2 linked regions of the Desulforamulus hydrothermalis Lam5 = DSM 18033 genome follow. The main gene of each other region encodes a partner of the protein of the gene in region 2 in a complex. Links are inferred from orthologs where the notes say so. Each region holds a gene or a part of one and is shown on either strand. Other genes may lie near its edges.

Evidence for each region. The genes of interacting proteins can lie anywhere in the genome.
Region 1: the proteins of rpsG (region 2) and tig are in contact, whole or in part, in a crystal structure (PDB 3GTY), measured with the Thermotoga maritima proteins. The link is inferred for Desulforamulus hydrothermalis Lam5 = DSM 18033 from one-to-one orthologs. Residues at the interface, in WP_004081843.1 of Thermotoga maritima: Lys34, Lys52, Lys55, Glu59, Arg62, Gln63, Glu66, Asn67, Lys69, Val71, Arg95, Ala109, Lys110, Lys111, Gly112, Arg113, Pro114, Glu117, Glu121, Ile124, Ala125, Tyr127, Asn128, Asn129, Thr130, Gly131, Lys135, Asp139, Arg142, Met143; in WP_004081061.1 of Thermotoga maritima: Glu122, Val124, Val129, Leu130, Tyr133, Glu188, Gly259, Ile262, Tyr263, Glu266, Ser270, Glu273, Gln274, Glu277, Arg308, Gln311, Ile312, Ser315, Tyr316, Glu325, Arg329, Arg336, Leu363, Phe366, Trp367, Arg373, Leu377, Arg381, Leu384, Glu387.

The regions. Positions count from the first base shown.
Region 1 is NZ_CAOS01000004.1:24,441-27,239, reverse strand. It holds tig (trigger factor), read right to left. Parts: upstream 2,155-2,799; coding sequence 847-2,154; downstream 1-846. Other genes in the region: clpP (ATP-dependent Clp endopeptidase proteolytic subunit ClpP), read right to left, coding at 183-770; clpX (ATP-dependent Clp protease ATP-binding subunit ClpX), read right to left, coding at 1-163. UniProt on the Bacillus subtilis protein: Involved in protein export. Acts as a chaperone by maintaining the newly synthesized protein in an open conformation. Functions as a peptidyl-prolyl cis-trans isomerase.
Region 2 is NZ_CAOS01000007.1:39,770-45,008, reverse strand. What follows is about bases 2,323-5,239. They hold rpsG (30S ribosomal protein S7), read right to left. Parts: upstream 4,058-5,239; coding sequence 3,587-4,057; downstream 2,323-3,586. Other genes in these bases: rpoC (DNA-directed RNA polymerase subunit beta'), read right to left, coding at 4,959-5,239; DESHY_RS04785 (ribosomal L7Ae/L30e/S12e/Gadd45 family protein), read right to left, coding at 4,617-4,868; rpsL (30S ribosomal protein S12), read right to left, coding at 4,121-4,495; fusA (elongation factor G), read right to left, coding at 2,323-3,574. Also shown: rpsJ (30S ribosomal protein S10), read right to left, coding at 1-96; tuf (elongation factor Tu), read right to left, coding at 248-1,450; more of fusA, read right to left, coding at 1,496-2,322.

The DNA.
Region 1 (2,799 bases), on a different replicon or contig from region 2:
TGTCCAGGCCGAGATCGTCGCTTAACTCTTCTTCGATGATTTCGTTGCATAATTCAATGCATTCATCGCAGATATATACTCCGGGCCCGGCCACAAGCTTCTTGACCTGGTCCTGCAGTTTGCCGCAGAAGGAGCATTTAAGCTGGCCTTTCTCGTTAAACATATTTCCACCTCTTTTATCTTTACTTCCTATACGGCATCACCTCATCGATGATTCCATACTGTTTAGCCTCTTCAGCAGACATAAAGAAGTCACGCTCGGTATCTCTGGCCACCTTTTCCAAAGGCTGTCCGGTATGATAAGCCAATTTTTCGTTTAACAGATCTTTCATCCGCAAAATTTCTTTGGCATGAATATCTATATCGGTAGCCTGCCCCTGTACACCGCCTAGGGGTTGGTGAATCATAATTCTTGCCATGGGCAGAGCATAACGCTTACCCTTGGTGCCGGCCGCCAGCAGGAAAGAACCCATACTGGAAGCCTGCCCCAGGCAGATGGTGGATACAGGAGGTTTAATATACTGCATAGTGTCGTAAATGGCTAAACCTGCCGTTACAACACCACCCGGTGAATTAATGTAAAGATGAATATCCTTTTCCGGATCCTCCGCCTCCAGGAACAGGAATTGGGCAATGACCAAGTCTGCCACATGGTCATCAATTGGGCCGCCGATAAAAATAATGCGATCCTTTAACAGTCTGGAATAAATATCGTAGGCCCGCTCGCCCCGGTTGGTTTGTTCTACAACAATTGGTACTAAGCCTGACAAATCCCTCGCCTCCTTGATCTATAGAGATCTTTGATGAAACGGCTATTTTGGGCTTACTCTTTCCAATCTATGCAATTTATGCCTGGACGGTGTCTTCAACAATGCTGGCATTTTCCACCAGGAAGGAAACCGCTTTGCGGCGGGCTATATCTTGAGATATATGCCCCAGCTCACCTTGTAATTCCAGGGTTTTGCGTACAATTTCCGCATCCTGTTTAACATAATCGGCAATCTTCCGGATCTCCTGGTTAATTTCCTCTTCGGAAACCTGAATGTTTTCCGCCCGGGCAACCGCATCCAGAACCAGCTCGTTTTTCACGGTTTTTTCAGCATCCGGCTTCATGCGCTGCCGCATGTCAGCAAGGCTGGTATTGGTGAACTGGAAATACTGATCCAGGTTGATGCCCTGCTGGGCCAGTCGCTGACCAACGCTGTTAAGCATTTCGTCAACTTTTTGTTCTATCATGGCGGCGGGAATTTCCACGCTGGCATTGGCTGCCACAGCTTCCACCACGCCGTTTTCTACGGCTGATTTAGCCCTGGCCTCGGCAGCTTCCTTTAATTTATTCCGAATATCTGACTTTAATTCTTCCAGGGTATCAAATTCGCTGACGTCTTTGGCAAATTCGTCATCCAGGGGCGCTAATTCCTTACGTTTAATTTCCTTAACAGTTACTTTGAAGGTAGCAGGTTTGCCGGCCAGGTCTTCAGCATGGTACTCTTGCGGGAAAGTCACGTTAACTTCTTTTTCTTCGCCAACTTTGGCACCGATAAGCTGGTCTTCAAAGCCGGGGATGAAGGCTCCGGAACCAATGGTCAGGGAATAATTTTCCGCTGTGCCGCCAGGGAAGGCTTCCCCGTCAACATAACCGGCAAAATCAATAATGGTTATGTCGTCTTTTTGCACTTCGCCTTCTTCAACGGTAACCAGTTTGGCATAACGATTTTGCAGGCGTGCCAGTTCTGCCTGAACATCTTCATCGGAAACCTCAGTGGACGGGCGCTTTACTTCGATGCCTTTATATTCGCCAAGGGTTACCTCCGGTTTAACCTCTACGGTAGCTTTGAAAATAAGGGGTTTACCCGGTTCTCCCTGTACAATGTCAATTTTGGGCCGGTCGATAGGTTCGGTTTTGGTTTCTTCCAGGGCTTGCATGTATGCCTCAGGAACGATGATTTCAGCAGCTTCACCAAACAGGGTCTCTTTGCCTACAAAACGCTCCACCAGGGCCCTGGGGGCTTTACCCTTGCGGAAGCCAGGGATGTTCACCTTTTTTACAATATTACGGTAGGCCTGCTGCATGGCCTGCTCCACTTTTTCGGTTTCTACTTCAACTTCCAAAAGGACGGTGTTTTTTTCTATCCTTTCTGCTGTAGCTTTCATTAACAATGTTCCTCCTTAGTTACATGTTTTGTTAGAGTATTCGTTTGAGTTTTTATATAAAATTACACCCTCCCCTGGCTGATGCTATTTATAGGCCTTGTAGTATAACCAATTACAGTTAAGGATACTGCTTTTAGTTCTACGAAGGGTTATCTAACTCCTGCTTAAGTTAGAATCATTTCCAGCCAAAAAGGGCAATTTTTTCCAGTATGCTCAATAATTAAAATACCAGGGCATAACCCTGGCTACTCTAATTACTACAATTATACCATAATGTTATGGGTTTGCAAAACTTTTACAAACAATTACTTACACTTCTTAATATAACAATTATTTTTTTATCAAGATTAATTATATAATTGAAAAAACACTGAAAATTGTGTTAATATAATTTTAACGGAGGATTGCGAAAGATGTCAAATGTCTGTTATATTTGTCAAAAGACAATACCCAAGCCCCTGGAATGTGCCGTTTGCGGTCATGAGATATGCCCCTCTTGCAGTGAGCAATGCAGTATCTGTAAACAGTGGATCTGTTTCCGCCATCTCATTTGTGTGTATAAAAAAGAGCACATTTGCACGGAATGTTATGCCAATCAATTGATGAACAGTGTTGACTGACCGGTTATTGATACCGGTTTTTGTT
Region 2 (5,239 bases):
GGTCCGCTTGGCCGTTTCAACAATTTTGCCGGCGGACTGGTCAAGCATTTGATGATCAAAGGCTTTCAGCCTGATTCTTATTTTTTGGCTTTTCATACTTTCTTTCTCCCTTCGTCCGATTTGCGGACTGCTCCGTGAAAATTACCTCACAAGGCGAGCAACCTTCCACTTCATCGCTAGTCGACCGGAAGCCCGGCGTTTCCTGCGGACTGGCCGCCCGCCGGGCCGGTTCCACGACCGGCTAAAATTACTCGCGGATGGCGGTTACTACGCCGGCGCCTACAGTACGGCCGCCTTCACGGATAGCAAAGCGCAGGCCTTCCTCAATAGCGATGGGGGTGATCAGGTCCACCTTCATCTTGATGTTGTCCCCGGGCATGACCATTTCTACGCCTTCCGGCAGTTGTACCACACCGGTTACGTCGGTGGTACGGAAGTAGAACTGAGGACGGTAGCCGTTAAAGAAGGGGGTGTGACGGCCGCCCTCTTCTTTGGTCAGGACGTATACCTCTGCTTCGTACTTGGTGTGGGGCTTAATGCTGCCGGGTTTTGCCAGCACTTGGCCACGCTCGATTTCTTTACGGTCAACACCGCGCAGCAGGCAACCGATGTTGTCACCGGCTTGCGCAAAGTCTAACAGCTTGCGGAACATTTCTACGCCGGTTACTACGGTCTTGCGGGGCTTGTCGTTAAGACCGACGATTTCCACTTCATCCTGTACTTTTACTTGGCCGCGCTCAACACGACCGGTAGCCACAGTACCACGGCCGGTAATGGAGAACACGTCTTCTACCGGCATCAGGAAGGGCTTATCAACATCCCGCTCAGGGGTGGGAATGTAGGAGTCTACTGCATCCATCAGCTCCCAGATCTTGCCGCACCATTCGCACTCACGCTTGCCGCAGCCGCACTCCAGGGCTTTCAGGCCGGAACCGGCAATAATGGGAGTGTCGTCGCCGGGGAATTCATAGGAGTTCAGCAGTTCGCGCACTTCCATGTCCACCAGCTCAAGCAGTTCGGGATCGTCTACCATGTCAGCTTTGTTCAGGAATACCACAATGTAGGGTACGCCTACCTGACGGGACAGCAGGATGTGCTCACGGGTTTGCGGCATCGGACCGTCAGCGGCGGATACAACCAGGATGGCGCCGTCCATCTGGGCCGCACCGGTAATCATGTTTTTAACATAGTCAGCGTGACCCGGGCAGTCAACGTGAGCATAGTGACGATTGCCGGTTTCGTATTCTACGTGGGCGGTGTTAATGGTAATACCGCGTTCACGCTCTTCGGGAGCGTTGTCAATTTCGTCGTAACGCTTAACTTGGGCGCCGCCGGTGGTAGACAGAACTACGGTAATGGCGGCGGTAAGGGTGGTTTTGCCGTGGTCAACGTGACCGATGGTACCAATGTTTACGTGGGGTTTGGTACGTTCAAATTTAGCCTTAGCCATGGTTATTACTTTCCTCCTTGCTCACACGCGAAAGAATCTTTCTGCTTATCCTTTTCGCTTAGCGATAATGCCTTCGGCAATATTTTTGGGAACTTCTTCATAGTGGTCGTGCTGCATGGTGTAGGTGCCACGACCCTGGGTTTTGGAGCGCAGGTCCGTGGCATAGCCAAACATTTCTGCCAGGGGGACGTAAGCGGTGACAACCCGTGCGTTACCCCGCTGACCCATTTCTTCAATACGGCCGCGGCGGCTGTTCAAATCGCCGATAACATCTCCCATGTACTCTTCCGGAACCACCACTTCAACTTTAAAGATGGGTTCCAGCAATACCGGGTTAGCTTTTTCGGCTCCGTTTTTAAAGGCCATCGAGCCGGCAATCTTAAAGGCCATTTCCGAGGAGTCCACCTCGTGGTAAGACCCGTCATAGATGGTAGCCCGGATATCAACCATGGGGTAGCCGGCCAAAATACCGTTTTCCATAGCTTCTTTGATACCGGCATCTACGGCAGGAATGTACTCTTTGGGTACTACGCCGCCGACAATTTTATTAACAAACTCGTAGCCCGGGCCACCCGGCTCCATCGGCTCCAGTTCGATCCACACATGACCGTACTGGCCTTTACCGCCGGACTGACGCACAAACTTACCTTCTGCCTTAACGGCTTTACGAATGGTTTCTTTATAAGCCACTTGGGGCCTTCCCACATTGGCCTGCACCTTAAATTCGCGCATCAGTCGATCCACGATAATTTCCAGGTGCAACTCGCCCATGCCGGAGATGATTGTCTGACCGGTTTCTTCATTGGTGCTTACCCTGAAGGTAGGATCCTCTTCGGACAGTTTGGTTAAGGCAACACCCATTTTGTCCTGGTCAGCTTTGGTTTTTGGTTCAATGGCCACGGAAATAACCGGATCAGGGAATTCCATGGATTCAAGAATAATGGGATGCTTTTCGTCACAGAGTGTGTCACCGGTGGTGGTGTCCTTCAGTCCTACAGCAGCGGCAATATCTCCGGCAAACACCTGAGGAATTTCTTCCCGGTGGTTGGCATGCATTTGGAGAATACGGCCGATTCGTTCTTTCTTACCCTTTGTGGTGTTGTACACATAGGACCCGGCGTTTAATACGCCTGAGTACACCCGGAAGTAGGTCAACTTGCCTACATAGGGGTCTGACATGATCTTAAAGGCCAACGCAGCAAAGGGCTCGCTGTCGCTGGAAATCCGTTGATCGGCAGCGCCGGTATCGGGATTAATGCCTTGAATGGCCGGCACATCAGTGGGGGCCGGCAGGTAATCCACAATGGCGTCCAATAAGGGCTGCACACCTTTGTTTTTGAACGAAGAACCGCACAGTACCGGGGTAATTTTAACCGCCAGGGTGGCTTTGCGAATTGCCAGTTTAATTTCTTCTTCACTTAACTCTTCGCCTTCCAGGTACTTCACCATCAGTTCTTCGTCAAACTCCGCCACCGCTTCCAGCAGCTTTTCCCGGTATTCAGCCACCAGCTCCGCCATATCGGCCGGGATTTCGGTTTCTTCGCTCTTGGTGCCGAGATCATCGACATAAATAATTGCTTTGTTGGTTACCAAATCCACAATGCCGCGGAACTGATCTTCGCTGCCAATGGGCAATTGAATCGGTACCGGATTGGCACCCAGTCGGTCTTTAATCATGTTTACGCCGTTAAAGAAATCAGCGCCCACGCGGTCCATTTTGTTGATGTAAGCAATTCTGGGCACGCCATATTTATCGGCCTGCCGCCAAACAGTTTCAGATTGGGGTTCTACCCCCCCGACCGAACAAAACACAGCCACCGCACCATCTAACACCCGTAGCGAACGTTCTACCTCAACTGTAAAATCCACGTGCCCGGGTGTGTCTATAATGTTGATACGGTGATTTTTCCACTGGGCAGTGGTAGCAGCAGATGTAATGGTAATGCCCCTCTCCTGCTCCTGTACCATCCAGTCCATGGTGGCTGCGCCATCGTGTACTTCACCAATCTTATGAACTTTCCCGGTGTAGAACAAAATACGCTCTGTGGTAGTGGTTTTTCCGGCATCAATATGGGCCATTATACCAATGTTGCGGGTTCTTTCCAAAGGAAACTGTCGGGCCATAATGATCCTCCCTTACCACCTGTAATGAGCAAACGCTTTGTTGGCTTCTGCCATTTTATGTGTATCTTCGCGCTTCTTAACGGTTGCTCCGACGTTATTTGCTGCATCCATAATTTCTGCAGCCAGTTTCTCAGCCATCGACTTGCCGGCACGCTTGCGGGTAAACATTACCAGCCAGCGAATACCCAGGGTTTGACGACGCTCTGCCCGAACCTCAACAGGCACCTGGTAGTTGGCACCACCGACACGCCGTGCTTTTACTTCCAGGACAGGCATCGCGTTTTTCATGGCTGCATCAAAAACTTCCAAAGGGTTTTTGCCGGTTTTTTCCCGGATTATTTCAAATGCTTCGTAAACAATTCTTTCTGCCAGACCACGCTTACCTTCCAGCATAACCTGGTTAATAAGCTTGGTAACCACTTTGCTGCCATACACAGGATCGGGAAGCACTTCCCGCTTGGGGATTCCACCTCTTCTTGGCATCATTTCTCCCCCCTTTACCCAGTAATCTCTTTTATATTTGAAAGTAAAAATTATATTTTAACTTTATTTTTTCGGACGCTTGGCCCCATACTTGGAACGGCCGCGGTTGCGGTTTTGCACACCGGCGGAATCCAGCGCACCGCGTACGATGTGATAACGCACGCCAGGCAGGTCCTTAACACGACCGCCACGCACAAGCACTACCGAGTGTTCTTGGAGGTTGTGGCCAATGCCCGGAATGTATGCTGTAACCTCAATGCCGTTGGTTAAACGAACACGGGCCACCTTGCGCAGGGCAGAGTTGGGCTTTTTCGGGGTTGTGGTGTAAACCCTGGTGCAAACGCCGCGCTTTTGGGGGCATTCCTTCAGCGCAGGGGCTGTGGATTTGTACACAACCTCCTCACGGCCCTTGCGAATCAGCTGGTTAATGGTAGGCATCTCTCTCTACACCTCCTCTCGAAGTTCTGCTTGGTCGAGGTTCGAGACTCGAGGTTCGAGGTTCGATGCTAACGAATGGTTCTTTAGACCGAACTTCGAACTTCGAACCTCGAACTTCGAGTTAAAACTCAGTAATAGAGGCAATGGCACAGCCTACGTCAATGCCGCAGGCTCTGCCCAAATCTTTCATGCTGTCCACTTTAACAGTGGGTATGTTTTTTGTGGAACAAATCCGCAGGATAGGATCCACCACCCTGGCTTCGGCATCGGCCGCCCAGTACACCTGCTTGGCTTGAAGTTTTTCCACAGCCTTTAATGTCTGTTTTGCCCCCACAGTTTTCTTGCGTGCTGACTTTAAAGGCTCCAAAGACATGGTGATCCACCCTCCTGCAATCAAACACTTACATATAATATCATTTACTATAACGCGTGTCAATAATTTGTATTTTTAGTTCCGGCAGGGTTATTTTTCTAAAGACAGGTCGAAATCATCCAGTTTTTCGTCCGGCAGCACCCGGTAGTCCCGGTTGCGTTCTCCGGCTGCCAGCAGCAGATCAAAATCTTCTTCCTGTTCCTGCTGCTGTCCGGTGGTCACTTCTATGTTGCGGTAGCGCGACATGCCTGTGCCGGCAGGTACCAGTTTGCCGATAATAACGTTCTCCTTCAGGCCCAACAGCGGGTCTGTCTTGCCTTTAATGGCCGCTTCGGTCAGCACCCGGGTGGTTTCCTGGAAGGAGGCTGCCG